DNA from 3 places in the Intrasporangium sp. Soil_C_50 genome. Region 3 is predicted to be linked to each of the others. Evidence: riboswitches for the same ligand, from Rfam matches in the RefSeq annotation. Region 3 holds a riboswitch; each other region holds the start of a gene.
The links. A riboswitch is a leader RNA that binds a small molecule or an ion and turns the genes downstream of it on or off. The one in region 3 is predicted to bind cyclic di-AMP.
Positions count from the first base shown of each region.

Region 1: another riboswitch for cyclic di-AMP. It lies ahead of AC3A5R_RS19430 (C40 family peptidase); the one in region 3 lies ahead of AC3A5R_RS10150 (CHAP domain-containing protein).
Region 2: another riboswitch for cyclic di-AMP. It lies ahead of AC3A5R_RS11985 (C40 family peptidase); the one in region 3 lies ahead of AC3A5R_RS10150 (CHAP domain-containing protein).

Region 1 covers NZ_JBDGKB010000013.1:83,368-93,220, reverse strand. The annotation lists gene AC3A5R_RS19450 (hypothetical protein) at 1-1,053, shown strand, start outside; gene AC3A5R_RS19445 (DUF6541 family protein) at 1,174-3,186, shown strand; gene AC3A5R_RS19440 (glycosyltransferase family 2 protein) at 3,200-4,180, opposite strand; gene AC3A5R_RS19435 (MarR family winged helix-turn-helix transcriptional regulator) at 4,595-5,077, shown strand; gene AC3A5R_RS19430 (C40 family peptidase) at 5,153-5,773, opposite strand; cyclic di-AMP (ydaO/yuaA leader) riboswitch at 5,777-5,915, opposite strand; gene AC3A5R_RS19425 (TylF/MycF/NovP-related O-methyltransferase) at 6,148-6,987, shown strand; gene AC3A5R_RS19420 (fibronectin type III domain-containing protein) at 7,027-9,849, opposite strand.
Region 2 covers NZ_JBDGKB010000004.1:103,223-113,075, reverse strand. The annotation lists gene AC3A5R_RS12020 (citrate synthase 2) at 1-721, opposite strand, end outside; gene AC3A5R_RS12015 (pentapeptide repeat-containing protein) at 829-1,455, shown strand; gene AC3A5R_RS12010 (hypothetical protein) at 1,509-1,913, opposite strand; gene pdxH (pyridoxamine 5'-phosphate oxidase) at 2,016-2,765, shown strand; gene AC3A5R_RS12000 (hypothetical protein) at 3,113-4,222, opposite strand; gene AC3A5R_RS11995 (MFS transporter) at 4,292-5,671, shown strand; gene AC3A5R_RS11990 (iron-dependent transcriptional repressor DtxR) at 5,690-6,391, shown strand; cyclic di-AMP (ydaO/yuaA leader) riboswitch at 6,597-6,799, shown strand; gene AC3A5R_RS11985 (C40 family peptidase) at 6,802-7,551, shown strand; gene AC3A5R_RS11980 (DsbA family oxidoreductase) at 7,657-8,349, shown strand; gene AC3A5R_RS11975 (carboxymuconolactone decarboxylase family protein) at 8,346-8,978, opposite strand; gene AC3A5R_RS11970 (hypothetical protein) at 9,112-9,330, opposite strand; gene AC3A5R_RS11965 (hypothetical protein) at 9,396-9,764, opposite strand.
Region 3 covers NZ_JBDGKB010000003.1:108,125-117,977, reverse strand. The annotation lists gene AC3A5R_RS10175 (AAA family ATPase) at 1-5, opposite strand, end outside; gene AC3A5R_RS10170 (S1C family serine protease) at 117-1,130, opposite strand; gene AC3A5R_RS10165 (CHAD domain-containing protein) at 1,238-2,170, shown strand; gene AC3A5R_RS10160 (potassium channel family protein) at 2,230-3,147, shown strand; gene AC3A5R_RS10155 (N-acetyltransferase family protein) at 3,157-3,732, shown strand; gene AC3A5R_RS10150 (CHAP domain-containing protein) at 3,835-4,689, opposite strand; cyclic di-AMP (ydaO/yuaA leader) riboswitch at 4,689-4,872, opposite strand; gene AC3A5R_RS10145 (alpha-mannosidase) at 5,216-8,488, shown strand; gene AC3A5R_RS10140 (iron chaperone) at 8,516-8,899, opposite strand; gene AC3A5R_RS10135 (zinc-dependent alcohol dehydrogenase family protein) at 9,091-9,853, opposite strand, start outside.

The DNA.
Region 1 (9,853 bases), on a different contig from region 3:
GTGCGCTCCCTGCGCGGCACGGCCGCGGCCTTCGTCGCCCAAGCCGTCACCTTCCTCCTCGTGGGCGGCTCGCCGTGGATGGCGGTGCCGTACACCGACTTCCCGGCCATGCCCTTCGTCACCGGTTCCGTGGCCCTGGCCGTCGCCGGGACCCGGGCCGGGAGTCCACGCTCACGCGTCGGCGCGTTCGGGGCGGCCTTCGCGTTGGCCGGGATCGCCTACGTCATCAAGAGCACGCCCGCCACGCTCGCGGTCGCGTTCGTGCTGGTTCTCCTGGTCATGGCCCTCGGACGCTCGTGGCAGGGACTGGCGCGTGCCGCGGCGGGATGCCTGGCCGGGATGGCGGTCTTCGCCGTGACCGTCGTCGGTGGACAAGCGACTGCCGACGCGACGGCGCACGTGTCGCGCACCGCTCTCACCGAAGGTCGCACGGCTCCGGTCGCGTGGTGGCTGGCCAACGGGCTGACGACGACGAAGAGCATCTCGGGCCGGCCGTACTACGGCGCCTACAACCCGCAGATGGTCAGGGACTCCATGCACCTGGACGGCGCTCCTCTGCAGGCCTGGTCCCAGCGACGCCTCACGCAGCAGCTCGACGCCATGGGGCCGGCAGGGGTCATCGCCTTCGAGGTGCGCAAACAGGCCTTCAACTGGGGCGACAGCATGTTCTTCGCCTGGGGCGAGGGGTACGACTTCCAGGCACGTCGCCTGCTCGAGCACGGCACCGTCGCGGCGGCGATCCAGTCGTTCCAGCACCCGTCCGGGCAGTGGTACCGCCTTCGCGCGTCGTTGACCAACGGCCTGTGGCTCGGCCTGTTGCTGTGGGCAGGGGCGGGCCTGGTGAGGGCGCGATACCGGCGTGAGGTCCTGGTGCTCGCCCTGACGGTGCTCGGCATCGCCGCCTTCATGCTGCTCTTCCAGGGACGCTCTCGCTACGTGTTCGCCTACGTCCCGGTGTTCATCGCTCTGGCCGCCGTGATGGATCCCACGAGGCCGTGGACCGCCCCGCGGCTGCGACGCTCGAGCGTCACCGAGGCCCGTCCCGGAGCCTGACTACACTGACTGCCGCGACACGCGGCGGAAGGCTGCGGTCCTGACCGGGCCCTCCGGTCCTGCCCCCGAGAAAGCTGGAGAGCCTTGCTGATCCCAGGCACGACGTCGTGGTTGGAAGCCGTGCCGGCATTCCTCGTCGCCACCCTGCTGCTCTTCCTCCCGGGCGTGGTGGCTGCCCTGCTGCTCGGCCTGCGCACCGTCGCGTCGCTCGCGGTGGGCCCCCTGCTGTCGACCTCCTGCCTCGGGGTCACGGGAATCGTGGCGCCCTGGGTGGGGCTGCGGTGGGGCGCGCTGCCCCTCACCCTCGGCGTCGTGCTCATGTGGCTGGTGGCCGCCGGTGTGGGCGCCTGGCACCGACGGCGCAGCACGCCGGCGCCCAGGGACGTGGCGAGCCCTCCCGGTGTCTGGGCGTGGCTCGGCCGGAGACCCGCCAGGGCCACGGCGCCGCGGCCTCGCGCGCTGTGGGCCACGCACGGCGTCACGCTCAGCGTGCTGGCCGGAACGGCGGTGGCCTTCGTCGTCTTCCTCTGGTCCATGCTGCCCGAGGTGCGTTCACCCGAGCTGTTCCCCCAGCACCCGGACACGATCTTCCACCTGGCGGCTCCGCAGTGGATGATCGAGCACGGCACCATCTCGTCGCTGTCGGCCGGCAAGTTCAACGTCGACACCTGGACCGGGTTCTACCCGGCGGCCATGTACGGGTTCACCGCGACGATCTCGATGTTCACCGGTGTCTCGGTCACGGTCGCGACGTCCGTCTGGGTCGTCGTCGTGGCGGCTCTGGTGTGGCCGCTCGGTGTCGCGGGTCTGGCCCTGAGCCTCTTCGGCCGACGCGTCCCCGTCGCGCTGGTCGCTCCGGTGGCCAGCGTCTCCTTCACGGGTTTCCCCTACTTCCTCATGGGCTTCGGTGTGCTCTGGCCCAACCTGTTCGGCGGTGCGTTGCTTCCGGGCGCCACCCTGGCCCTCGTGTCCGTCCTCGGCAGCCGCGGGCGTCCGCCCTACGTCGTCGCGGCGCGTCCGGTGGCCGCGGTCATCCTCGTCGCCGCCCTCCCGGGCCTGGTCATGGCTCACCCCAACGCCTTCGTCAGCTTCTGCCTCTTCGCGCTCCTGTGCGTGGCCGGACGGGCCGTCGCGACGGCCTGGGCCCTTCGGACGAGCCGGCCGCGCCGCGCACTGGGGATCGCCCTGGGGACGGGCCTCGGACTGGCACTGGCCGTCGCGGCCACCATCGTCGTGCGGCGCCCGTCGATGTTCGCGACCGGAGCCGCCGGACCGGAGGCCAGCGCGGGGAAGGCCTGGTACGCCGTCCTCGCCTTCGCGCCCCGCTCGACGAAGCCACTCATCCTGCTCGCCCTCGTCGTCCTGGTCGGCATCGTCGTCGTCCTCCGGCGTCACCGCGGGGCCCGCTGGGTGGTCGCTGCGTTCGCCGTCCTCACGGCGCTGTTCTGGCTCAACGTCGCCGTCGACGCGACCTGGACCCGGTACCTCACGTGGCCCTGGTACAACAACGCCGTCCGGCTGCAGGCCGTGGCCGTCCTGCCCGCCGCCCTGCTCGCCACCGCGGGCTTCGTCGCGGTGTCGGACGTGCTCGTCCGGACGTTCCGGGCCCCTGTCGCGCGGGTCGCTGCTCCGGTCGCCGTGGCGGGCCTGTTCCTGGCCGCGACGGGTGGTGGCTACGTGGCTGCCCACCAGAACATCCTGCACCGCTACTTCCACCCGAAGACGGCCGACTCGTGGGCCAGCCAGAAGGAGCTGCGCGCCCTGCGCGCGCTCTCCGCGCAGATCCCGGCCGACGCCGTGGTGGCCGCCAACCCGTGGAACGGCCCCACGTACCTCTACGTCGTGTCCGGACGCCAGCTCCTCGTGCCGACCGAGAAGACGAACTTCGCGGGAGACCGCCGGCTGCTGTCCAAGCACCTCGACAGCGTCGGGACCGACCGTGCAGTGTGCGCGGCCGCGCAACGGCAGCACGTCGAGTGGGCCATCACCGGTGGTCAGCCCTTCTCCTGGGGGCGACCGTCCGTCCTGGCGCAGTTCACCGGTGTCGACCACGTCGCCAGCTCGCCGGCATGGCAGAAGGTCGCCGCGGTCGACCCGTACACCCTGTACAAGCGCGTCGCCTGCGCCGGTTGACGACCGGCGGGCCTCACCGGGTGAGGCGCCGCGGGCTCGTCAGGAACCCGATGCCCCACGCCCAGTGCATCGTCGCGAGCACGACGGGCAGGGCTGCACGGGTGCGGGGGGACTCGCCGCGGGAGATGGCCAGGCCGCCCGCCGTGACGCCGGCGGCGTAGGCGGCCGGCACGACCCAGGCCGGGGTCCAGAAGAAGCCCACGACGACCGCCGCTGTCGTGACGCCGACCATCGTCGGCGGGGCGAGGTAGCGGTGGTTGATCGTGCCCTCGTGGTGGCGGGCGACGACGCGCCGCCAGCGTCCGTAGTGGAAGTACTGCTTCGCGAGGGCGGAGACCGAGGCGCGTGGCCGGTAGGTGACCTTCAGCTCGGGGGTGAACCACACGCGTCCGCCCGTCTCGCGGATCCGGTGGTTCATCTCCCAGTCCTGGGCTCGGGAGAAGTGGGGGTCGTAGCCGCCGACCCGCTCGAGGGCCGTTCGCCGGAAGACGCCGAGGTAGACGGTGTCGGCCTCGCCGGCCTCGCCGCCGGTGTGGAAGCGGGAGGCCCCGACGCCGAGGGGGCTGCGCATCGCGCAGGCGACGGCGCGCTCGAAGTCGGTCGTGCCGCGGGCGTCCATGATGCCGCCGACGTTGTCGGCACCGACCCGCTGGAGCTCGGACACGGCGCGCGAGACGTAGTCGTCGGGGATCTCGGCGTGCCCGTCGACGCGGACGATGACCTCGCCGCTCGACGCGCCGATCGCGGCGTTGAGGCCCTCGGGGGTGCGCCCGCTCGGGTTGCGCACGAGCCGTACCCGGGGGTCCTCGGCGGCGAGCGCGTCGGCGACCTCGTCGGTGCGGTCGGTCGAGGGGCCGAGGGCGAGGACGACCTCGATGGGGCCGCGGTAGTCCTGCGTGAGGATCATGGCCACCGCGTCGCGCAGGTGCCGCTCCTCGTTGAGCAGCGGCATGATGACGCTGACCGGCGGGGTCAGCTGCGTCGACGCGTCCACGCTGGCGGGTCCTTGTCCTCTGGTCGTCGTGCCGGAGGGTGGTCCCGGCGCTCGGGCGGCGCCCGCGTCCCCCGTCACGAGCGGCGCCCAGACTACTTGAGGACCGCCGGGTCCTCGACCGCGGTGAGGGCGAGGGGCGCACGGTGATGCCCGAGGCGGGGCGCCGCCCTCGCGAGGTGAGGCGGCGCCCGCCACCTCGGGCCCCCGGTGACGTGCCGCAGCGCCGCGGACACGAAGCACGCTGCTCGACCTCGCGTCCAGGGGTGACGCGGACCGCGGCCACGGCCCAGGTGCCCCCGGCGCTGCACGACCCACGATAGGACGAATTCACGCGATCATCAAGCAGTTCGACCATCGCGTCACTTGTCGGTCCACCTGATCGATCATCGAGCCGTCTCTGGCTAGGTTGTCCCCATGACGCCGACCCGTTCGCAGGACCGCGCCTCGGCCACCGCCGCGCTGCGCGAGCTGATCCTCGCGGGCGAGCACTACCGTCTCGCCGCGGCCGCGCACCTCGACCTCACCGTCAACGAGAGCCGGGCCGTCAGCTACCTGCTGGCGCGCGGCTCCCTCGGCCAGACCGAGCTGGCCCAGGCTCTGGGTCTGACGACGAGCTCGACGACAACCCTCGTCGACCGGCTCGAGCGACGCGGGCTCATCGAGCGGGTGCCCGACCAGGTCGACCGGCGTCGCAGCACCGTGCGGATCCCCGAGGCCGGGATGGAGCAGGTCGGGCAGGTGCGCGACTGGATGCCACACACCTTCGACGCCCTCGACCCGGCGACGCTCCCGCAGGTGACCGAGGTGCTCACGACGATCGCGGATGCCCTGCGCAGCGTCGCCGCCGAGATCCACGCCGCCGAACCGAGCGCGCGCGGGACGCGCCGACGGCACTGACGCCCCGCCGACGCGTCGGGCTCACCGGACGCGTCGGGCCCACCGGACGCGTCGGGCCCACCGGACGCGTCGGGCTCAGCGGACGCGTCCGGCGACCCAGCCGGTCGTCCAGATGCGGACCAGCTCGACGCGCTTGCCCGGCTTCGGGGCGTGCCACACCCTGCCCGAGCCGGCGTAGATGCCGACGTGGTAGGCCCTCCCGGAACGCATGAAGAAGATGAGGTCGCCCGGGCGCACCCCCGAGCGGGAGACGCGCGTCGTGTCGAGACGCTGGGCGTTCGCGGTCCGCGGCAGGTCCTGGGCGAGGCGGGCGTCGTAGACGTAGTGCACGAGCCCGGAGCAGTCGAACGCCGACGGGCCGGCGGCACCCCACCGGTAGGGCTTGCCCTTCTGCGCGGCCGCGACACGCACGGCCCGCGTCCCGAGCGGGACCGCGACCGCCGAGGCGAGCGACAGACGCACGTCGACGCGGTCCCGGTCCTGTGCGGCGTCGGCGGCACTCGCCCACGTCGCGGTGTCACCGGCCCGGGCCACGATGCCGACGTGGGTCGGCGGCACCGTCGACAGTCCGGCGACGGCACCGACGGTACCGACGGCCAGCAGCGGGGCGAGCAGCAGACCGGCACCCGGGCGGAACCGGCGCGACCGGCGCAACCAGCAGGACCGGCGTGCACGGGTGTGTGCGAAAGCGGGCATGGCGAATTCCCTTCCCACGCCTGCGAGGTGAGCTGTCGGGTTCGGGCGGAAGATGCCCGGCCGCGCATGGCGGCTTCACCCCAAGCCCGGCGCATGGCCGGACGCGAGTGGGTCCCCCGTTCCTGTCCGGTGAGGTATGAAGGCGCGCCCCCGGCGGACAGGACTCGGCGGACCGGAGCGCCGCCCCGGCGTCGTACCGGGGCGTCATGTCACCCGGTCCGGGATCGTGGCCCGCGCAACGTGGCGGGCCCGCCGGCCGGGTTCCGAACCAGAGTAGGTCGGGGTGCCCGCCCTGTCCGCGTTTTGGAGAACGCGGACAGATCGCCCATCCGGCCAACCAGGAAATGCCAGGGTCCGCTGGTACGTTCGCCCCCATGACGTGGCGAGACGCCGTGAACGGCGGCCTGTCCCGGTTCACCGGGTACGAACTGCGAAAGGCGCGCGACGGCCGCGCGGTCGGGCGTACGTCCGTGGGGCCGACGAAGCCGGCAGGCCCGGCCGCGACGCCGCCTGCGGAGCCCGCGGCCCCCAGGCTCCAGCTACCGCGCGACTTCGACGACGCCGCGCAGGAGACCATCCGCGCCGTGAAGCCGTGGACGATGACCTCTCCCGAGAAGCTCAACGCCCTGATCCTGTCGGTCCGCCACATCGTCAAGCACGACATCCCCGGCGACATCGTGGAATGCGGCGTGTGGCGGGGCGGCAGCATGCAGGCGGCGGCCCGGACCCTCATCGAAGCGGGCGACACGAGCCGGCACCTCTACCTGTTCGACACGTTCGAGGGGATGTCCGAGCCCACCGAGAAGGACCGCCGACGCCATGACGGTGCGTCGGCAGCCGACCTGCTCAACACCGCGCCCCGGCAGTCGGGCGTGTGGGCCGTCGCGACCCTGGATGACGTGCAGACCGGGATGGCGACGGTCGGCTACCCCGAGGAGCGCGTGCACTACGTGCAGGGCATGGTCGAGCAGACCGTGCCGGACTCGGCCCCCGAGCAGATCTCGATCCTGCGCCTCGACACCGACTGGTACGAGTCGACCAAGCACGAGCTGGAACACCTCTACTCGCGACTCTCGCCCGGCGGTGTCCTGCTGCTCGACGACTACGGCTGGTGGGAGGGTGCCCGGACCGCGGTCGACGAGTGGCTGGAGGAGACCCACGAACGCCTCCTCCTGCTGCGCATGGCGGAGGGACGCGTCGCCGTCAAGCCGTAGCAGCTCGGCACGCCGGCGCGCCCGGTGACCGGCCGCTCATCACCCGGTCCGGAAGGCGGTGAGGGCCGCCATCCACTGCCCGCCGCCGGTACCGCTCGCCGTGTACGGGCCCGTCGTCGTCGCGGCCCGGTAGGCGGTCGCGAGGTGGTCGGTCGAGACGCTCAGTGTCGGCAACCCGGTCCAGCCGGACCCCCAGGCCGGCACCGCGCTGCTCGACTCGAGCCCGGCCACGGCGAACAGCTCGTCACCGGCGGCCGTCGTCGTCACCGACCCCGAGCTGAACGCCGTCCCGGACCCGGTCGCCCCGGCGCTGACGTCGACCCCCGTGACACCCGCCAGCTCGTCCACGGCCAGGTGCGTCTCCGCGGACGACCCGTAGGTCAGCGTCACCGTCGCGCCCGCCGGCAGGGCGCGCACCCCCACCGCGACCGCCGTCACGACCCGGTCCCCGGCCGACCCGTCGTTGACGTCACGCACCACCGCGTACGTGTTGCCGACCGAGTCCTTCACCGACACCGCCGCGGTCACGCTCGTCGTGGACAGGAGCGCCGCGACCACGACCGTGTGCCCGGCCGCCACCCCGGCGGCCCCGACCGTCACCGTGCTCGTGGTGCGAGCGGTCGATGCCGTCAGCGACCCGACCCGGCCGACGTAGCCGGCCGCCACGGGCAACCGCGGCGTCGCGGACGCCTCGTTCGAGGACGGCGAGGTGCCGATGCCGTTGACCGCCGCCACGCGGTAGAAGTAGGTGGTGCCGTTCGCGACGCCGGAGTCGGTGAAGCCCGTGCCGGCGACGTTGGAGGCCACCGGCATCGATGCCTCGGCGCCTGCAGCCGTGCCGCGGTAGACGTTGTACCCGGTGACGACCGACCCGCCGTTGGAGGCGGGCGCCACCCACGTCAACGACACCGATGCGTTTCCGGCCGTGGCCGTGAGCCCGGTCGGCGCACCGGCCACGGACGCCTGCGGCGTCGCCGAGGCCTCGTTCGACGACGGCGAGGTGCCGACGGCGTTGACCGCAGCGACGCGGTAGTAGTACGTCGTCCCGTTCGCGAGGCCCGTGTCGGTGAAGCCGATGCCGGCGACGTTCGTGGCCACCGGCGTCGATGCCTCGGCGCCTGGGGCCGTGCCGCGGTAGACGTTGTACCCGGTGACGACCGACCCGCCGTCGGAGGCCGGCGCCGACCACGTCAGGGTCACGGTGGTGCTGCTACCCACCGCCACGAGGGACTGCGGCACCGACGGTGCGGTCGACGTCGCGCGCGGCGTCGCCGACGCCTCGTTCGACGACGGCGAGGAGCCGACCGCGTTGACCGCGGCCACCCGGTAGAAGTACGCCGTCCCGTTCGTCACCGTCGTGTCCGTGAAGCTCGTCAGGGCGACGTTGGTCGCGATGGGCGTGCTGCTCTCGGCTCCTGCCGCGGTGCCGCGGTACACGGTGTAGCCCGTGACGCCGGAGCCGCCGTCGGAGGCCGGCAGCTGCCACGACAGCGCCACCGTCCGGTCGCCCGCGGAGGCGATGAGCCCGACGGGCGCGGACGGCACCGTCGCCCGCGGCGTCGCGGACGCCTCGTTCGACTGCGGGGAGGTCCCGACCGCGTTGATGGCGGCGACCTTGTAGTAGTAGGCGGTGCCGTTGACCTCACCGGTGTCGGTGAAGCCGGTGCCGGTGACGTTCGTCGCGATGGGCGTCGGCCCCTCGCCGCCCGGCGTCGAGCCGCGGTACACGGCGTACCCGGTCACGGCCGACCCGCCGTTGGACGTCGGGGCGGTCCACGTGAGGGCCACGGACGCGTTGCCGGCCGTGGCGCTCAGCCCCGTCGGCGCGCCCGGCGCGGTCGGCTGGGTGGGCTGTGGCGTCGCCGACGCCTCGTTCGACCGCGTCGACACGCCGACGGCGTTCACGGCCGAGACGGTGTAGTAGTACGTGGTCCCGTTGACGCGTCCGGGATCGGTGAAGGACGTCGTCGGGACGTTGGTGGCGACCGGGGTCGCTCCCTCACCGGCGGGGCTCGTGCCGCGGTACACGTTGTACCCGGAGACGGCCGAACCGCCGTCGCTCGCGGGCGCCTTCCACGAGAGGTTCACCGACGCGTCGCCGGCCACCGCGGCCAGGCCCTGCGGGGCCGACGGCGTGGTCGAGGCGGCGACGCCGATCTGGGCCCAGGGGTGCGACTCGTCGATGCGACCCGACACGAAGGAGCCGTTGACGCAGTGCCCGCTGTCGACGCCTCCCCCGTTGAGCACCTGGCCCGAGTCGAGGTAGCTCGTCGTCGTGGTCCCGATCGTGATCCTCACGTCGGGGACCGCGCCGGAGTTGACGCACGAGGCGGTGTTGCCGCCGTTGTAGGAGTTCGGGGAGAAGTCCGAGCCGTCGAAGTTCGCCGAGTTCTGGGCGCCGGTCTCGGTGAGCACCAGTCTGCCCCCGGCCTTGACGGTGAGGGACGTGCCCCACAGTGCGTAGGTCTTCGACCCGATGGCGACCACGACCCGCACGCCGGTGATGTCGACGCCGCCCGGGTTGTCCAGGCGGATGGCGGCTGCGTCCCAGCACGTCGTGCTCTTCGGGTAGGTGGGGCACGGCGAGCCGACGTAGCTCGAGGGGTCGGTGTAGGGCCACGGGTTCGGCTGCTTGGCGCTCGACGCCGCCGAGTGCGTGTCCATGTACCCGACGAAGACGTTGAGCGGGGTCGCCGCCGAGGCCGGCGCGAGCACCGCCAGGGCACCCTGCAGCACGAGAGCCGCTGCGGCGAGCACCGCACCAACCCCGCCCCGGACCCGCCAGCGACGTCGGGACGCGTCGGTCGGGCGATCGAGCCCTGAGGTCTCGACGGAGCGACGCCGGAAGCGCGGAACACGCATCGCG
Region 2 (9,853 bases), on a different contig from region 3:
CGAGGACGTCCTTGACGTAGGCCGACGCGTCGCCCTGCTCTTCGACGCCGGAGAGCATGTGCAGCACGCGCGACGGGGCGCCGCCGTGGAGCGGCCCTGACATCGCGCCGACCGCGCCGGAGAGCGCCGCGGCGACGTCGGCACCGGTCGAGGTGATGACGCGGGCGGTGAACGTGGAGGCGTTCATGCCGTGCTCGGCGGCGGACACCCAGTAGGCGTCGACGGCCTCGACGTGCTTGGGGTCGGGCTCGCCCCGCCAGCGGATCATGAACCGCTCGGTGATGGACCGGCCCTTGTCGACCTCGCGCTGCGGCACCATCGGTCGGCCGAGGCCGCGCGCCGACTGGCCGACGAACGACAGCGCCATGACGGCGGCGCGGGCCAGGTTGTCGCGCACCTCCTCGGCGTCGATGTCGAGGGTGGGGCGGAAGCCCCAGACCGGCGCGAGCATCGCCAGGGCCGACTGGACGTCGACGCGGACGTCGCCCGTGTGGACGGGCAGGGGATAGGGCTCGGCGGGCGGCAGGCCCGGGTCGAACTCGTTGTCGACGAGCAGTCCCCAGACGTGCCCGAAGTCGACGTGGCCGACGAGGTCGTTGATGTCGACGCCGCGGTAGCGGAGGGCCCCACCCTCCTTGTCCGGCTCGGCGATCGTCGACTCGAACGCGATGACTCCCTCGAGACCCGGTTTGAAGTCGGGGTCCGGCGTGCTGTCTGCCATGTGGGTCCTTGCTGTGCAGGCGGTACCACCGCGGTGTGGAGGCCAGGCAGCGGACGCGTCGGGCGCCGTGGTCGGGAGCCGTCGGTCCTCGCTGCCAGACTCACCGTATGCCGTCAGCAGCCGACCAGACCTCCTTTCGCGACGCGGTGTTCACCACACGAGACCCGCACCAGGACGCCGTGCGGTTCGAGGGCACCGACTTCACGGCAGCGCGTGCGGGCGGGTTCACCTTCCTCGAGTGCTCGCTCGTCGACGTGTGCCTCGACGACGCCCACCTCGAGTCCTCCAGGTGGTCGGAGTGCGAGTGGGACCGCGTCCACGGCGTCGGCATCGGCCTGCCCGAGGCGAGCCTCATCGAGACGACCCTCGACGGCTGCCGGCTCGGCGCCGTGTCGGCGTGGAGCTCGACGTGGCGCGACGTCACGGTGCGCGGCGGCAAGATCGACTTCCTCAACCTGCGCGGCGCCAGGCTCAAGGACGTCACGTTCCTCGACTGCGTCGTCGTCGAGCTCGACCTGCAGGAGGCCACCGTCGACGGGCTGACCTTCGAGGGCTGCACGCTGCTCGAGCCGTCGTTCGGCCGGGGCCGCTACAAGGGGCTCGACCTGTCCGGGGCGACCCTGCGCGCGCCGCACGGGCTCGCCGGCCTCCAGGGCGCGACGCTGTCGCGCCCGCAGGTCATCGACCTGTCCGACGCTCTCGCCGCAGAGCTCGGCATCGTCATCGCCGACTGAACGATCGGGGCTCGGGCGGGTCCGGCGGGTGGCCTGCGACGCCCGGCACGGGCTCAGTTCAGCTGGTTGGGCTTGCCGCGGCGCAGGGCCGCGGTGGCGGCGTCCTTGGCGCGGCCCTTGACGCCGACCTTGTCCTGGGGGCGGATCCGCTTGGTGAGGTCGGCCCGCTCGACGAGCGTCGACAGCGGGAGGTCGGCCGCGGGGTAGACGGTGACGGACTCGTCGCCGCTGAACACGACCCAGTGCGCGCGGTCGCCCTTGTAGACCTTGAGGATGCTGCCCTCGGACAGTGACGTCGCGTGGGCCATCGCCTGCCGGCGGGCCTTCTCGCTCGAGACGGCCTTGTTGATGGCCTCCTTGGCGGGCTCGCGCAGCGCCTGGCTGGCCACCCAGATCTGCGGCCCGTACTTGATGCCGAGCCGGACTCCCTGGCCGATCACCTTGCCCTTGCCTGCCATCGCGCCAACTCCTCCTGCCCGTCGCCGGGTCGATCGATCCGTCCGCGCGGCGCCGTTGCCTGACGCCCGCGGGCCGTCTGCCCCAAACCCTAGTCTGAGGCCATGGACACTCCGGACTCCTCGTACCCGCCGGCCGCCGACCCAGCCAACGGCACGAGCGACGCGTCCACCTCACCGCAGTGGCGACGCGTCGACTACGCGGGGGAGGGCCTCGACGAGTCGCAGGTGGCGCCCACGCCGTACCTGCAGGCCCGGGCGTGGGTCGACGCCGCGGTCCGGGCGTCCCACGAGCGCGACGACGTGCCCGAGCCGACGGCGATCTCGGTGGCCACGGTCGACGCGTCGGGCGTGCCCGACGTGCGCACCGTGCTCATGCGTTTCTTCGACGAGCGCGGCCCGGGGTTCGTGACGAACCTCGGTTCGGCAAAGAGCGAGCAGCTGCGCGCCAACCCGGCCATCGCGGTGTCGCTGACGTGGCCCTCGCTCTACCGGGCGATCCGCTTCCGCGGGCGGGCCGAGCTCGTCACGCGCGGCGAGGTGGAGGCCTACTTCTCCTCACGGCCCTACGGCTCGCGGCTGTCGGCGTGGGCCTCGGACCAGTCGCGTCCGGCCGCCGACCGGGCCGAGCTCGAGCGGCGCTGGCAGGAGGTGCTGGCACGCTTCCCCGACACCGGCAGCGACGCCGACGTGCCGGTGCCCGACTTCTGGGGCGGCTGGCGGGTCGTCTGCGACGAGGTCGAGTTCTGGGCCGGCCGGGCCAACCGCCTCCACGACCGCATCGTCTTCCGCCGCTCGGGCGAGGGCACCCTGGCCGACGCGTCCGCCTGGACCCGCTCGCGCCTGCAGCCCTGACCCCTCCGGACGGCCCGGCGCCGGGCGGGGGAGGGCCGAACAGAACAGGGCGGCCCGGATGACCGGACCGCCCTGCCTCACTCCTGAGTGGAGGTGGGGACGCGGCTATCGCGTGGCCACCTCGCACGTTCCGGAAGAGATCACTTCTCGGACCACCTCCTTCCGTTGTCGATGCGACGACGGTACGTCGCGTCCGGGAGGCGGGCAAGGACTTTTCCACCGGGTGACCCGACGCCGTGGCGCGGCGGGTCAGGGCCGGCCGCGACCGGCCGGTGGTCGGCCGGTGGGCGCCGGTGGGCGCCGGTGGGCGGTCGGTGGGCGGCCGGTGGGCGGCCGGTGGGGGCCCGTCAGCTGCCGACCTCGGCCTCCGGGGCGACGGCCGTGGCCGGCTGGGGGTCGGCGACGGTGCCGTGCCCACCTCCGGCAGGCGTGGCCGCGCGCGCTGCTCCGGCGTCGGGTGCAGCGTCGGCAGGTGGGTCGGGCACGAGGGTGAGACGCGGCGCGGACCGGAGGCGACGGCCCGCTGCGACGACGACGAGCGCGGCCGCCATCTCGAGGTGCACGGCCCAGGACCACAGGGCCCCGAAGAGGACCTGCCCCTGCCGGAAGCCCATCGCGAAGACGACGGCGAACACCGCGGCCGCGATGAACCCGACCGCCCAGACCCGGGCGCCGGTGAGCCACGGGAACCGGCTCTCGAAGGCGGCCGACTCCTCGGTGGCGAAGCGCGGCATGAACGCGACCCACACGAGCAGCTGCATCGTCTGCAGGAACGCGTAGACGGTGAGCAGGCGAAGCCCCAGCGGGCCCGACGCGTCGCCGGGCAGGGCGGCCGCGGCCACGAGCGAGCGCCCGTCGCCGACGATGCTGCGGGCGATGCCGGGGTCGCCGGTGAGCCACGTGTCGACGGCGCCGGCGAGCACGACGGCGGGCACGAGCAGCCCCCACGCGAGCTGGACGCCGCGGAACAGGCGTCGCTCGCGGGCCCCCGGCAGCCGGGCGGCCCAGTCCCAGAGGAAGACGAGGACGACGAGCTGGTGCAGGTGCAGCAGCGCGAACGCGTAGTGGTCCGGCCACACGAGGGACGCGGCCGCGAGGAGCACGGCGACGACGTACGCGACGACGCGTCGGCGTCCGCGCAGCCCGCTCCGGGCCACGAGCGCGACGACGCAGAAGCCGAGAACGGCCTCGGCGCGTCGGGCCTGGGTCCCGAGGACGTGCTCGGCGAGGCGCAGCAGGCTCGTGCCGGCCAGCAGCACCGCCAGGCCGCTCACGACGTCACGCCGGGCGATGACGGGGAGCCGGCCGACGAGGTAGCGCAGCTCGAGCAGGACGGCCAGGGTGCCGAAGAGGATGAGGCCGATGACGGCCGTCGCCACGGGAGAGGCGAGCGCGACGACGAGAGCGGTGGCTGCTGCCACCGCCAGGGCCCCCGTCGCCCGCTCGCTCGTCGTCACGGCCCCCATCGTTCCGTCGGCCGGAACGACCCGGCCACCTGAGTAACCCGATCGTTAGGGTCCTGTGGCGTGACCGAGACTCAGGGGGAGCGAAACGGCGGGCCGGAGCCCGAAACGGGGCATACCGGACACCCGTCACGGCGCCCGGCCGCGACGTCGGAGGGGGAGCCGGTCCGTCTGCGCGCGATCGCGCTGTCGGCGTACGGCCCGACGCTGCTCGGCTCGACGGGCGCCGGTGCGGTCGCGCCGATCATCGCCGTCTCGGCCCGCGAGCTCGGGGCCTCGCTCGGCGTCGCGGCCCTGCTCGTCGGGACGCTCGGCATCGGGCAGCTGCTCGGTGACCTGCCGTCCGGGGCGCTCGCGGCGCGCATCGGCGAGCGGCGGGCCCTGCTCGTGGCGGCCGTCGTCGAGGCCGTCGGCATGGTCGTGGCGGCGCTGGCCGGCTCCGTCGCCGCTCTCTTCGCGGGCGTCCTCGTCATCGGCCTGGCCGGATCCCTCTTCGGGCTGGCCCGGCAGGCCTACCTCACCGAAGCCGTGCCGGTCGCGATGCGGGCCCGGGCCCTGTCGACGCTGGGCGGGGTGCATCGGATCGGCTACTTCATCGGCCCGTTCGTGGGATCGCTCGTCATCACCCGGTGGGGCATCGAGTCGGCCTACGTCGTCGGCGGCGTGGCGAGCCTGGCGGCGTTCCTGCTCGTGCTCGTCGCGCCCGACATCACCGCCGACCACGACGGCCACACGGGAGGTCGAGGGAGCGCGGGCGTCCGGGGTCGAGCGCGCGCCCCCCGCTCGGTGGCGTCGGTGCTCCTCGAGCACCGGCACGTGCTGCTGACCCTCGGCACGGGCGCCATGTGCGTCGCGGGTGCCCGTGCGATCCGCGAGGCGCTCGTGCCGCTCTGGGCGGAGTCGGTCGGGTTCAGCCCGGCGCAGACCTCGCTCGTGTTCGGCGTCGCCGGCGCCATCGACATGCTCCTCTTCTATCCCTCGGGCTGGCTCATGGACCGGTACGGGCGGGTGGCCGCCGCGGTACCGAGCATGCTCGTGCTCGGTCTCGGCATGGCGCTGATGCCGCTCGCCACCACCTTGGTCGCCGTGACGGCCGCCGCCACGGTGCTCGGCATCGGCAACGGCCTCGGCGCGGGTCTCATCATGACCCTCGGGGCCGACGCGTCACCGGCCGACGGGCGCGCCCAGTTCCTCGGCGGCTGGCGCCTGTGCGCCGACCTGGGAAGGGCGGCGGGTCCGCTGGCGTTGTCAGCCCTGACGGCCGTCCTGACGCTCGGCGCGTCCGCCGTCGTCCTCGGCGCAGCGGCGCTCCTCGGCGCGGGATGGCTGCGCATCTGGGTGCCTCGCCACGACCCGACGCGACCCCTGCGAGGGCGCGGCGCCGGCACCGCGGGAGGGGCCGCGGGAGGGGCGGCGGGAGGGGCGGCGCCCGAGGCGTCCTGATTCTGAGAGGGTATGACCGTGACGGACCTGATCGACACCACCGAGATGTACCTGCGCACCATCTTCGAGCTCGAGGAGGAGGGCATCGTCCCCCTGCGCGCACGCATCGCGGAGCGTCTGGGCCACTCCGGCCCGACGGTGTCGCAGACCGTGGCCCGGATGGAGCGTGACGGCCTCGTCGCGGTGTCCGGCGACCGCCACCTCGAGCTGTCCGACCACGGCCGGCTCCTGGCCACGCGCGTCATGCGCAAGCACCGCCTCGCCGAGCGGCTCCTCGTCGACGTCATCGGACTCGAGTGGGAGTACGCCCACGACGAGGCGTGCCGTTGGGAGCACGTCATGTCCGAGAAGGTCGAGCGCAAGATCCTCGGCCTCATCGAGGGCGGCCTCGAGTCGCCGTACGGCAACCCGATCCCCGGCCTGCACGAGCTGGGCGTCCCCGACGACGCGGCAGGCGGCTTCCTCACCGGGCTCACGGCGCTGACCACGGCGGCCGGTGCCGAGCCGGCCGTCGTGACGATCCGCCGCATCGGCGAGCCGGTGCAGGTGGACCCCGAGGCGCTGGCCCTGCTCACCTCCGCCGGCGTGCTGCCGGGGGCGCGCGTCCGCGTCGTCCGCGAGGGCGGCCGTGTCGTCGCCGTGAGCGAGGCCCCCGATGCCGGTGAGGGCGTGTCGCTGCCCGACGAGGTGGCCGTCCACGTCTTCTGCCAGGCCGCCTGAGTCGACCCTTCCGCAAAGCGGACGCGTCCGACGTGCCCGTTCCAGCTCTTTCTTCCGCCTCGATTGTGCTGGCACTGTGGGGAATTCGGGCCACCTGAGGTCATCCGACGAAAAATCAGTAGAAATGGGCGGCTCTCGGGGTGACAACCCCGGCGGATCTTGGGTAGCGTGAGCCCCGCTCGCTCTCCCCGTCGGGCGAGTGCCACGGGTCGAACCGCCTAATCCTGCCATCGACCCGGGGCCCCTGCACGAACCGCATGGCAGGAGCGGGGGAACCACCTTCGGGCGTCTCCGGACGTCCTCGGGGTGAAGCCCTCCGTGGACCGCAAGGTCCGAGCGAAGGCCGGGCGAGCAGTACCTCAATCCGCCCGAACCCGACAGCTCACCTCGTAGGCGTCGAGAGGTCAAACGTGGCTCAGAACGTTACCGGGCGCCACCGCGCCCCCGGCCGGTTCAACGCGATCGCCGAGCTCAAGCTCATCGCCAAGGAGTCCGCTCAGCCCGCCGTGAAGGGTGCCGCGATCGTGGCCGCTTCCGGTGGTCTCGTCGCCACGTTCGCCGGTCCGGCGAGCGCTGCCGACGGCTCGAGCACCGCGGCCCCGTCGGTCGTCGGCCCCCAGGTCGGCACGCTCAAGGCGGCCAACGCCCTGTCCTCGATCGGCTACGCCAAGCCGGCCGCGAAGCAGGCGACGGTCAAGCCGGTCGTCATCAAGGACGTCCAGCTCGAGAAGGAGCGCGCCGCCACCAAGGCTGCGGAGGACGCCCGCCAGCAGGCGGCCGACCGCGCGTCCCGCTCGGCGACCCGCGCGTCCCTCGACCCGGCGCCCACGGCGTCCGGCATCGTCGGCATCGCCCAGTCCTACTTCGGCGTCCCCTACGTCTACGGCGGCACGAGCCCCTCGGGCTTCGACTGCTCGGGCTTCGTGCAGTACGTCTACCGCCAGGCCGGCGTCTCGCTCCCGCGCACCGCGTCGGCGCAGCAGGCGGCCACGACCCCGGTCAGCAACCCGCGCCCCGGCGACCTCGTGTTCTTCGGCTCGCCGGCCTACCACGTGGGCATCTACGTCAGCCCCGGCACCATGATCGACGCCCAGCGCCCCGGCACGACGATCGGCTACCACTCGATCTGGACCACGCCGTCGGGCTACGGCCGCGCCTGAGCCGCACCGCGCCACGCACCTCCGTCGCGCCCCCACCCGCTCGGGTGGGGGCGCGACGTCGTCCCGGACGGCCGCCCGTGGTGAGGGCCGTGGTTGGATGAGGTGATGACCGTCCAGCCTGCTGCAGAGTCCACGACCCTCATCGAGCTCGACGTCTGGGCCGACCTCGTCTGCCCGTGGTCCTGGATCGCCAAGCGCCGGATCGAGGCGGCGATCCACGCCTTCGAGCGGCCGCACGACGTCACGGTGCGGCTGCGCGCCTACGAGCTGGACCCCGAGTGGCCGGCCCGGCGCAACGAACCGGTGCCTGACCGGATCGGCTCCCGGCCCGACGAGGAGGCCGAGGCGGAGCGGGCCCTGCGGGCGCACGCCCACGAGGTCGCCGAGGCCGACGACCTCGTCTTCGACCTCGACTCAGCGGTCACGGCCAACAGCTTCGACGCGCACCGCCTCGTCGCCCTGGCGCGGGAGATGGGTGGTCCGGCGCTGCAGTCGGCGGCCGTGGAGCGGTTCTTCTCCGCACACTTCCGCGAGGGGCTGCCGCTCGACGAGCCGGAGGTGCTCCAGCGGCTCGGTGCCGAGTGCGGACTCGACGAGCGCCGCGTGGCTGCGGTCCTGGCGTCCGACCACTACGCCGGTGAGGTCCGGGCAGACGAGAAGCAGGCCCGCGACCTCGGCATCACCGCGACGCCCTTCGTGCTCGCCAACGGGTTCGCCGCCGTGCCCGGGACTCGCCCCGTCGAGGAGTACCTCGCGCTGCTGCGCGGCGTCGCGGTCCAGGGTGGTGACTTTGTCTAGCTCCCGTCCGCGACGCTCGTGGCCGAGGGCGTACCAGCGCTGGGGCGACCGAACGACACCGCGTCGCTGACCGGTGTCGAGGCCGCCGAGCGCAGCTGGGCGTCCGGCTGCGCGCCGAGGGCCGCGTTGACCATCGAGAAGGCGCGGCGCAGCGCGACGAAGACCGTGATGGCGAAGATCTGGCGGTCGTCGAACCCGGCCGCCCGCAGCGGCTCGAGGTCGGCAGGGGTGGTCGTGTTGGCGTCGCGGGCCACCGTGCGCGCCCACGCGGCCAGTGCCGCGTCGGCGGGGTCGAGGGGCGCGTCGTCGCCGCTGAGCACGGCGCCGGCCACGTCGGGTCCGGCCTCGCCGGCGAGCCGGTTGCCCCACGCGAGCGCGCAGTAGGAGTCGCCGGCAGTGGCTGCGGCCGCGCTGACCAGGATGCCGCGCTGCCGGAAGCCCAGCCCGCCGATGCGGACCATGTCGGCCAGCAGGGCGAAGAGGGTGTCGTGCGCGGCGGGGTCGTGGGCCCAGAGGCGCGACAGGTTCATGACGAAGCCCTGGGTGCCGAGGTCGCCCTCGAACGACGCGCGGACGTCGTCGGTCAAGGGCGGTTCGGTGAGGAAGCCGTGGGCGGGGTCGGTGGCCATGGCGTGCTCCGTTTCGTCGTGCGACGCCTCACATCGTGGCACGCGCGGACGGGGCGGGGGAGTGGTCCGGGTGGGCCGGCCTTCCAGCCGCTCTGTCGGTGCTTCTCCCGGCGGGCCGGTGGGTCGTCGGGTCTCAGAAAGCGGGGGCGGGGGCGGGCACCGGTCCGGGGCTCGCCGACAGGTCGATGCTGACGTCGACGGCGCGCAGCTCGCTGACGAGCGCATTCTCCCGAGCGGTGAGCTCGGCCAGCTGAAACGCGTCGGTGCGGGTGCCGGCCCCGAGGGAGGCCCAGCGCACCTCGTCCTCGACGCGGGCCAGCTCGGCGACGATCGCTGCGACGCTTCTTCTCATGGGCTGCCCGTACCCACCAGGGGTACCACCGCAACAGCCCGCAGGGACGTGGTCCGAGGGTGGGGTCAGTCGCGGTCCCACGGGGCCTCCTCGCCCATCTTGTCGTAGTACTTCGCGAGGTGGCTGCGGACCCGGTCGACGTCGGACGCGGGGAGGTCGACGCCGCCGCGTGAGCCCTGCAGGACGGCGGCCGCCGCCATGACTCCGCGTGGCACGGCCTGCAGGCGACCGCCGATCACGTCGGCGACGAGGAGCTTGTAGGCGGTGAAGTTGTCCTTCTTCTCCTTGTCGTACCAGACGTGGGCGTCCCGGTACTTCGCGTTCGGTCCGTCCTCGGCGGCGGCCCACCGGCGCACCCGCTTCTCGGCGGCGTCACCGTCCCACTCGCGGTCGCGGTCGGCGAGGGGCAGGTCCTGAAAGCTCGTCACGCTCATGAGCGCGTCCTTTCCGGCGTTGGTCGCCCGGCGTCGTGGTGCCGGGCACGCCGTACCTGCCGTACCCGCGCCGACGCGGAGCCACACCG
Region 3 (9,853 bases):
TCCATGCTGTCTCCTGGGTCTGGTCGTATGGGTCTGGTCGTATGGGTCTGGTCGTATGGGTCTGGTCGTATGGGTCTGGTCGTATGGGTCTGGTCGTACGGGTCTGGTCGGGCACTTCAGTGGGGTGGGCTCCCGGCCGCGCTGCCGGCCGTCGCGATGGGTACGGCGAAGCCGATGCCGACGAACAGCGCCTGGTCGGTGGGGTTCGCGAGGCCCGTGACGATGCCGACGACGTGACCCGCCTTGTCGAGCAGCGGGCCGCCCGAGTTGCCCGGGTTGACGGCGGCGTCGAACTGGATGAGGTGCTGCAGGTGCCGCCCGTCCGGCACCGTGACCGTCCGGTCGAGCGCCGACACGACACCGGCCGACAGCGAGTCGGTGAGCCCGAGCGGGTGCCCCACGGCGAAGACCGGCGCCCCCACCTGGACACCGCCACCGAGGACGGCCGGCACGACGGTGCCCGGTAGCTGCGTCGGCACCAGGGTGGCGATGTCGTTCTCCGGCTGGCTCTTCAGGACCCGGGCGGGCGAGCTCGTGCCGTCGGCGAACCGCACGGTGATCGTGCCGGCCCCGGCGATGACGTGGTTGGCCGTCAGCACCGTGCCGGCGTCGTTGACGACGACACCGGCGCCGGTGCCCTCCTCGGTGCCCGTCGACGTCGTCGTCCGCGTCGAGACGACGACGAGCGAGGGCTCGATCGCGCGGTGGGCCCTGGTGGCGTCGGCGGGTGCGGCGGCCTGCTCCTCACTGTAGGCCTGGAGCCCGCGCTGGACGCTCGCGTCGACGTCGCGCTGGGTCAGGGCGGGCGGTTCGGGGGGCCGGGTCAGTGCGTAGGCGAGTCCCGCGCCGGCGAGGAGCAGCACGACGAGCACCGCGACCCAGACGCGTCGGGGCAGGCCGCGCAGCCGGGCGAACCGGCGCGTCGGCTCGGGTGCCGGGTCGGGGTCCGCGGGCTGCGCGCCCGGAGGCTGGGCCATCGACGGCGACATGAGCGGCGACGCGTACGCGGACGGGAAGGGAGACGCAGGCGGAGGTCCGGGCTGCGGCGTGACGCCGGGCGTGGACGCCGACGGCGCGGCACCGAGGGGGCCGGCCGGATGCACCTTCGGCGGATCGGTGACCCGTGCCACCTCTCGACTCTACGTTCCGCACCCGCGACCCTGCAGGCGTCTGTCCACGGTTCACAGGTCAGTCGGTTCACCGGTCCGCCGGCGCCCGGTGAGGGTAGACAGGACCTGTGCCCCCACCGCCAGCGGTCCCCGACCCGCCCGACGCGGGGCACCGGTGGCGTCCGGGGCGCGACGACCCCGCCGGTGAGCTGCTGCGCTGGTGGCTGGCCGAGCAGGTCCGGGCGGTCCGCGCCGCCGAGGGGCCGGGCGGCGGCGCACCCGACGTCCACGACCTCCGGGTCGCGATGCGGCGGGCCCGCAGCGCCCTCGCCACGTTCCGCCCGCTCGTCGACGCCTCCCGCACCGAGCCGCTGCGCGCCGAGCTGCAGTGGGCGGCGTCCGAGCTGGGCCGGGTGCGGGACGCCGAGGTCGTCCTGGAACGCGTGGCCGCCCACGCACCGGCGGCGGCCGGTGTCGCCGGCACCGGGCTCGCCCGTCGGGGGCACCGGGCCCTGACGCGGGCCCTCGAGCAGGACCTCGAGAGCCGACGCCCCCGCGTCGTGGAGGTCCTGACCTCACGGCGCTACCGCTCGGCCCTCGCGGCCCTCGAGGCCCTGGCCGCCGACCCGCCCCTGACCGAACGGGCCACCGCCCCGGCCCGAGGCGTCGCCCGACGGCGGATCCGCGGAGAGGCCACCCGCTTCGACCGTCTCGCCCGGGAGGCGCTCGCCGAACCCGACACGGACGGCCGCGCCGCCCTGCTGCACGAGGCGCGCAAGGCGGCCAAGCGCCTGCGTTACGCGGCCGAGGCCGCAGCGCCGGTCACCGGGCGTCGCGTCCTGCGCATCGCCGAGGCCGCCGAGCACGTCCAGGAGGTCCTCGGCGAGCACCACGACACCGTCGCCACGAGGGTCGCGGTCGCCGAGCTGGCGACGACGGGCGACGCCGCGACGGCCTTCGCGGTCGGCCGCGTCCACGCCCTGGAGGAGGCCGAGGCGCTGCGCCTCGAGGAGGTGGCCGAGGTCGCGGTCCGACGCCTCCGCCGCCGATCCGGGGTCTGAGGCACGCACCGGCGCCTATTCTCGGAGCGCAGGCCTCGCACCGGACGCAGGAGGCAGCCATGGACGAGCCCGTCGGTCGCCGCCGAGTCGCGCTCCTCGACCGCTTCGACCTCGTGCTGCTGTTCGTCCTCGTCGCGATCGTCACGCAGTCGCTCGTCGACGTGCGCTTCTCCTACACCGGCCGGTTCATCACCCACGCGGTCACCGGTGCGGCGCTCGTCGTCGCCACCCGCGCCTCCGGAGCGTCCCGACGCATGTGCCGGCTCATGGACTGGTTCGTCGGACTCAGCGTCCTCGGCAACCTTGTCATCATCCTCTTCGAGTCCGTGCCAGGGGCCGCGCGGCCTCCCGCCGCGATCCAGCCCGACGCGTTCTGGTGCCTCGCCGCCTTCGTGACGCCGGTCCTCTGCGCGGGCCGGCTCGTGTGGCACCAGCGGGTGACCCTCCAGACCGTCCTCGGCGCCGTCGCCGCCTACCTGCAGCTCGCGGTGGCCTACTCGCTGCTCTTCCAGACGATCGACGCGTGGACGCCCGACGTGCACTACTTCGGCGAGAACGTCTCCTCGACCGTCTACATGTACTTCAGCCTCACGACGATCGCGACGCTCGGCTACGGCGACTTCGTGCCGGTCACCGAGGTCGGGCGCCTCGCTGCCATGTCCGAGGCCGTCATCGGGCAGGTCTACCTCGTGACGTTCGTGGCCATGGTCGTGTCCCGCTTCGCCGCCGAGGCGCCGGGCAGCAACCGACGCCGGCGGCGCTGGTTGTCCGAGGAGGAGCAGCCCGGCGAGCAGCAGCCCGGCGAGCATCGGGCCGGCGAGCATCGGGCCGGCGAGCATCAGGCCGGCGAGCATCAGGCCGGCGAGCATCAGGCCGGCGAGCAGCCGAGCGGTGGGCAGTCGACTGAGGCCGAGCCGGGTGGCGGTCAGCGGGGTGGGGGCCGGCCGGGTGGCGGGCGGCCGGGCGACGCGCCCTAGCATCGCGGCATGCCGACCGAGAACCCGCAGCGCCCACCAGGTCCGGGCCGCGCCAGCCGCGTCGTGCGTGACGCCACGGGCGCCGACGCCGCGTCCTGCGCGCGCATCTACCGGCGGTACGTCCTCGACACGGCGATCACCTTCGAGCTGGAGCCGCCGACCGAGGCCGAGGTGGCGACCAGGATCGAGGCCGCCGTCGCGACGCACGCCTGGCTCGTCCTCGAGGAGGGCGGCGACGTCGTCGGCTACGCCTATGCCGGCCCGTTCAAGGCCCGCCCGGCCTACCGCTGGTCCTGCGAGGTGTCGGTGTACCTCGACCCCGAGTGGCACGGGAGTGGCGGCGGTCGGGCCCTCTACACGGCCCTGCTCGAGCGGCTCACCGAGCGTGGCTACCGGATGGCGGCGGCCGGCATCGCCCAGCCGAACGAGGCGAGCAACCGGTTCCACGCGTCGTTCGGGTTCGAGCCCGTCGGCACCTACCGCAGGGTCGGCTGGAAGAACGGCGCGTGGCACGACGTCGCGTGGGTGCAGCGGTTCCTCGGCGAGCCGCACCCGGGCTCCCAGCCGCCGCCCGAGCCGCACTGAGCAGGCCGGGCAGGACCTCCCCCCGGGGGGCTTCGGACATGCAGAGAGGGCGGGGCGACCGGGTGGTCGTCCCCGCCCTCTCTCGCGGGCGCACCGCTCAGGTCACGGCGCGTAGATGTACTTCATCCCCGACATGTTGGTGACGGTACGGGTGTTGTAGTTGTACGGGCCGGCCATCGCGTTCATCTCGATGATGGTGACCTGGTTGCCGTTGACGGCGGTGACCCAGGCGACGTGCCCGACGCTGCTCGAGCCGTTGACGCCGGGCTGCATGACGACGATCGAGCGGGTGCGCGGAGTGCCGCTGACGGTGTAACCCGCCCGCGCGGCGCCGGAGGCCCACTCCATGGCGTTACCGGTCCAGCCGCCGGGGTAGTAGCCCTCGGACTGGTACCACTTGTTGAGGGCGCCCCACGTGCACTGGCCGGGGGTGGCCCAGTTCGAGGAGGCGCGCATGCCCGATGACGCGCTCGGGACCGAGCCGTTGCTGCTCGACTTGACCGAGACGGTGCTGCTCACCAGGGACTGACGCGAGGCGTCTCGCGAGGCGCGCTCGGCAGCGGCCTTGCGGTCGGCGGCGGCGGCCTGGCGGGCCTTCGCGACGACGACGTCCTCGATGACGGCCGGCTTGGCCTTCGCGGTGCGCTGCGCGACGGCCTGCTGCACCTGCGGCTGGAAGCCGATCTTCGACAGGGCCGTCGACGGAGCAGCGGCTCGCGTGGCGGCCGGGCCGACCACGGCGGGGGAGCCGAGAGCGGTGACCGCACCGTTGGCGGCCTTGGCCTCGTCGGCGCTGGCAGGACCCGCGAAGGTGGCGAGGATGCCGCCGGTGGCCGCGACGATGGCGGCGCCCTTCATGGCCGGCTGAGCCGACTCACGGGCGAGAAGCTTGAGTTCGTTGAGGGGGTGGTGGCGTCCTGGCGCGCGGTGGCGCCCGCGGATGTTCTCAGTCTTCATGTACCTCTCCGCGCCTACGAAGTTAGCTGTCGGGTTCGGGCGGAAAGGTGCCCGGCTCCCTCCCGTGCCGCGTGTTGTGCTCGGCCCGGGTGGGTACTTCACCCCAAGGACGTCCGGAGTCGTGGTGCCGGACGCCCGGAGAAACGCGTGGTTCCTCCGCTCCTGTCACAAGGTCTGATCTCACGTCCGGGGCGGTGACAGGACTAGGCGGTCCACCTCGTACGCGCCCGGCCAGGGGGGCCGGACTCCCGGAACTGTAGACGACTCAACCGGGCAATGTCACGCCGAGGTAACGGGGGCGCGTCGCATTCGTCCGTGAATGAGTGCATGGGTGGCCTTTACCTCGGCTTTACCGACGACTGAATGTGACGGGGGTCACACTCCCCTCTCCGCGTTTCCATCACGCCGCGCCTCCGGGTCGGCTACCAGGCCCGGCCGACGAGCGGCCATCGGCGAGCGGGCGGCCGCGCCGGTCGAGCGGGTCCTGGACGGCCCATGACGTCTCGACGCTGGCTAGGGTCGACGCGTGTTCGACGACAGCGCGCACGTGCTCGCCCGCTCCCGTCGCGTGCTCGCCGAGCACGTCCTGCCGGCGGTCCACCGCGACCGGACGCCCCTCGCGGTGTCGGCGTGGCGCGCGCCGGGCGAGCCGGTGCCGGTCGCCGAGGCGCTCACCGCGCCGCACGAGCCGGTCGGGCCGGGCACGCCGTGGGGTGAGCCGTGGTCGACGTGGTGGTTCGAGATCACCGGGGCGGTGCCGGACGCGTTCGCCGGGCAGTGCGTCGAGGTGGTCGTCGACCTCGGGTTCCGTGGCGAGGGGCCCGGCTTCCAGGCCGAGGGCCTGCTCCACGACGCCGCCGGCACGCCGCTCAAGGGCATCCACCCGATGAACCGCTGGCACCGCGTCACGCCCGACGCCACCGGTGGCGAACCGATCCACCTGCACCTCGAGGCCGCCGGCAACCCGGCCGTCATGGAGCACGGTTTCCGCCCGACCGGGCTCGGCGACCTCGCCACGGCCGGCGACGAACCGCGCTACGTCCTCGGCCGCATCGACGTCGCCGTCTTCGAGCCGGAGGTCTTCGGCCTCGCCATGGACCTCGACGTCCTCGTCGACCTCGCCGCCGAGCTGCCCGAGCGCGACGCCCGACGCCTCGAGGTGACCGCGGCGCTCGACGACGCCCTGGCCGTCCTCGACGTCCACGACGTGCACGGCACCGCCGGGGCGGCCCGGGCCGAGCTGGCCGAGGTGCTCGCGGCTCCGGCCGTGACGAGCGCCCAGCGCCTCACCGCGGTCGGCCACGCGCACATCGACTCGGCCTGGCTCTGGCCGGTGCGGGAGACGGTCCGCAAGTGTGCGCGCACCTTCGCCAACGTCACGGCCCTCGCGGCCGACTACCCCGAGCTCGTCTTCGCCTGCTCGTCGGCGCAGCAGTACGCGTGGACCAAGGAGCACCACCCGGCGATCTGGCAGCGCATCCTCGCCGCTGTCGAGGCCGGCACGTGGGAGCCGGTCGGCGGCCAGTGGGTCGAGGCCGACGGCGTCATGCCGGGCGGTGAGTCCCTGGTGCGCCAGCTGCTCCACGGCCAGCGGTTCTTCGAGCGCGAGCTCGGCCGGCGCTGCGAAGGCGTCTGGCTGCCCGACTCCTTCGGGTACGCGGCGGCCTACCCGCAGATCGCGCGGCTCGCGGGCGCGACGTGGTTCCTCACCCAGAAGCTGAGCTGGAACGACACGAACACCTTCCCGCACCACACCTTCTGGTGGGAGGGCATCGACGGCACCCGGATCCTCACGCACTTCCCGCCGTCCGACACCTACGAAAGCAAGCTCGGCGGCGCCGACGTCCACCGCTCGGGTCGCCAGCACCTCGAGAAGGGCCGGTCCCGGCGGGCACTCATCCCGTTCGGGTTCGGCGACGGCGGTGGTGGTCCCGAGCGCGAGATGCTCGAGCGCGCCCGGCGGCTGCGGTCGCTCGAGGGCTCGCCGGCCGTCGAGGTCGGCACGGCGTCCTCGTTCTTCGACGCCGTCCGCGAGGAGTACGCCGATCGTGCCCCGACGTGGGCCGGCGAGCTCTACCTCGAGCTGCACCGCGGCACCCTGACGAGCCAGCGCGCCATGAAGGCCGGCAACCGTGGCTGCGAGGCGCTGCTGCGCCAGGCCGAGCTGGCGTGGACGCTCGTCGCGGTGCGCGGCCTCGGCGACTGGCCGGCCGAGCGGCTGCGCCTCGTGTGGGAACGCCTGCTGCTCCTGCAGTTCCACGACATCCTGCCGGGGAGTGCCATCGCGTGGGTCCACCGCGAGGCCCGCGAGGACTTCGCGCGGCTGACGGCCGAGCTGCGGGCGCTCGTCGCCGAGGCCCTCGACCTGCTCGCAGGCGGGGGCGCCGCCGAGCAGTTGCCTGAGGACTCGCGCGACGACGCGCGGCATCCCGGGCTGCTCAACGCCGGGCCGCTGCCGCGTCGGGAGGTCGTCGAGGTCGACGAGGTCGGCGTCGGCGGCATCGGGGGCGTCCGCGGCGAGGTGGCGCTCGTCGAGGTGGCGCTCGTCGAGGTGCCGGCGCTCTCCGTCGGGGGCCGGCGCGTCGAGCCCGAGCACCCCGTGGAGGTCGACGGGCTCACCGTCGCCAACGGGCTCGTGTCGGTCACCGTCGCGCCCGACGGCTCGATCGAGCGCCTGCTCGACCTGCGCCACGGCGGCCGCGACGCGCTCCCGCCCGGCGCGCGCGCTGCCGAGCTGCGCCTGCACCCCGACGTTCCGGCGATGTGGGACGCCTGGGACATCGACAAGCCGCACGCCCGCACGTGGACGTCCCCCGACGTGACGCCCCACGTGCCCGCCGCGTCCGGCGGGGAGGGTGCGCACGCCGCCCGCGTCGTCGAGGCTGGACCGCTCCGAGTCGTCGTCGAGGCCCGCGGACGCGTCGGGCGGTCGACGTACGTCCAGCGCACGACCGTCACGGCCGACTCGCCGCGCGTCGACGTCGAGGTGCGCGTCGACTGGCGGGAGAGCGAGCGGGCCCTCGCCGCCTACGTGCCCGTGCCGGTCCTCGCCCCGCACAGCACCGCCGACATCCAGTTCGGCCACCTGCGCCGGCCGGCCCACGAGAACACGTCGTGGGAGGCCGCCCGGCACGAGATGGTCGCCCACCGCTGGCTGCACGTCGGCGAGGAGGGCTGGGGCCTGGCCGTCGTCAACGAGTCGACGTACGGGCACGCGGTGCGCCGTGGCGTGGACGCGTCGGGCGAGCCGGTCACGACGGTGCGCCTGACCCTGCTGCGCTCGCCGTCGTTCCCCGACCCCGACACGGACGCCTCCGAGGTCGTCGGCGAGCACGTCGTACGGTTCGGGATCGTGCCGGGCGCCGACGTCGCCGAGGCCGTCGCACACGGGTATTCGATGCACCTGCCGCTCCTCGGCGCCCTGCCCGAGGGACGCGAGAGCGACCCGGTGTCGGCGAGGCCCCTTGTCGCGGTGGACGACCCGGGGTGCGTCGTCGAGGCGGTCAAGCTCGCCGAGGACGGCAGCGGCGACGTCGTCGTCCGGCTCTACGAGGCCCTCGGTGGGCGTCGCGACGTGACGCTCGTGCCGGGGTTCCCGGTCCAGCGCGTCGTCGAGACGGACCTGCTCGAGGAGACGGGATCGGCCGCGCTCGAGGGCCGCGAGTCGCTCGTGGTCGTCGAAGAGGCCATCGAGTCCGGCACCAGCGTCGACGCCCCGATCGGTGCGATCCGCCTGCGGCTGCGGCCGTTCCGGATCGTCACGCTGCGCCTGACGCCGACGCTGACCTCTCGAGGCTGACCCGCCGACACTGTCCTGCCCGCCGACTCAGCCGGACTGCGACTGCTCCTCGCGCTCGCGCTCGGCGGCACGTTTCACGCAGAGCCGCGCGATGGTCGCGACGAGGTCGAGGGGCACCGGTTTCGTGATCGGGAAACGCACGGTGTCCTTGGCCCGACGGAACGGCCGGATGGCGTCCTCGAAGGCGGCGTCGCCGGTGGGCACGGGGTACACGCCGACGTGGTTCTTCCACCCGGCGAAATAGAGCAGCGGCTTGCCCTCGAGGACGAAGGTGGCCATGCCGTAGCTGATCTTCTCGCGGGCGTCGGGCACCGCCGTGCGGATCGCCGTGCGTACCCTCGCGAGCTGAGTGCGCGTCTCCTCGGGATAGGAGGCGATGTAGTCATCGACGGACGCGAATCTCGGGGCCAAACCTGGTCCTCACTCAGTAATCGGACCGATTGTCGGGGGGATGTCTGCGACTTTATGTGCCGAATGGGGTGACCGCAAAGTAAGAGGGCATTTCGCCACCAAACCCCAGCAAAACGACGAATACGTGAACTTCAGGTGTCAGCGCGCGAATGACCTTGTCCCGTAGCGCTCCCCGCGGGCCGGCCAGGGACTCACGGCTGGAGCAGCACCTTGACGGCGCGCCGCTCGTCCATGGCCCGGTAGCCCTCGGCGACCTCGTCGAGCGGGAGCGTCAGGTCGAAGACCTTGCCCGGGTCGATGCGGCCGGACAGGACCCGCTCCATGAGGTCGGGCAGGTAGCTGCGCACCGGCGCGATGCCACCGGCCAGTCCGATGTTGCGCACGAACATCCGGCGCAACGGCAGCTCGACCCCGTGCGGCACGCCGACGAAGCCGACGGTCGAGCCGGCGCGAGCGACGTGGAAGGCGGTGTCCATGGACTGGTGGGTGCCGACGCACTCGAGGACGGCGTCGGCGCCGATGCCGCCGGTGAGGTCCATGACGGCTGCCACGGCCTCGTCGCCACGCTCGGCCACGACGTGGGTGGCGCCGAACTCGCGGGCCAGGGCCTGGCGCGGCTCGTGGCGCGACATCGCGACGATCCGCTCGGCGCCGAGCTGCTCGGCGGCGATGACGCCGCACAGGCCGACCGCGCCGTCACCGACGACGACGACCGTCGAGCCCGGCGCCACCTTGGCCGCGACGGCCGCGTGCCAACCCGTGGCCATGACGTCGGACAGCGCCAGCAGCGAGGGCACGAACCGCTCGTCGGGCATCGCGTCGGTCTTGACGAGGCTGCCGTCGGCCTGCGTGACCAGGGTCAGCTCGGCCTGACCGCTCGCCGTGCCGTCGGCGTTCGGGCACGCGGACTGGACGCCGGCCAGGCAGTCGGGGCAGGTGTTGTCGCAGTGGCAG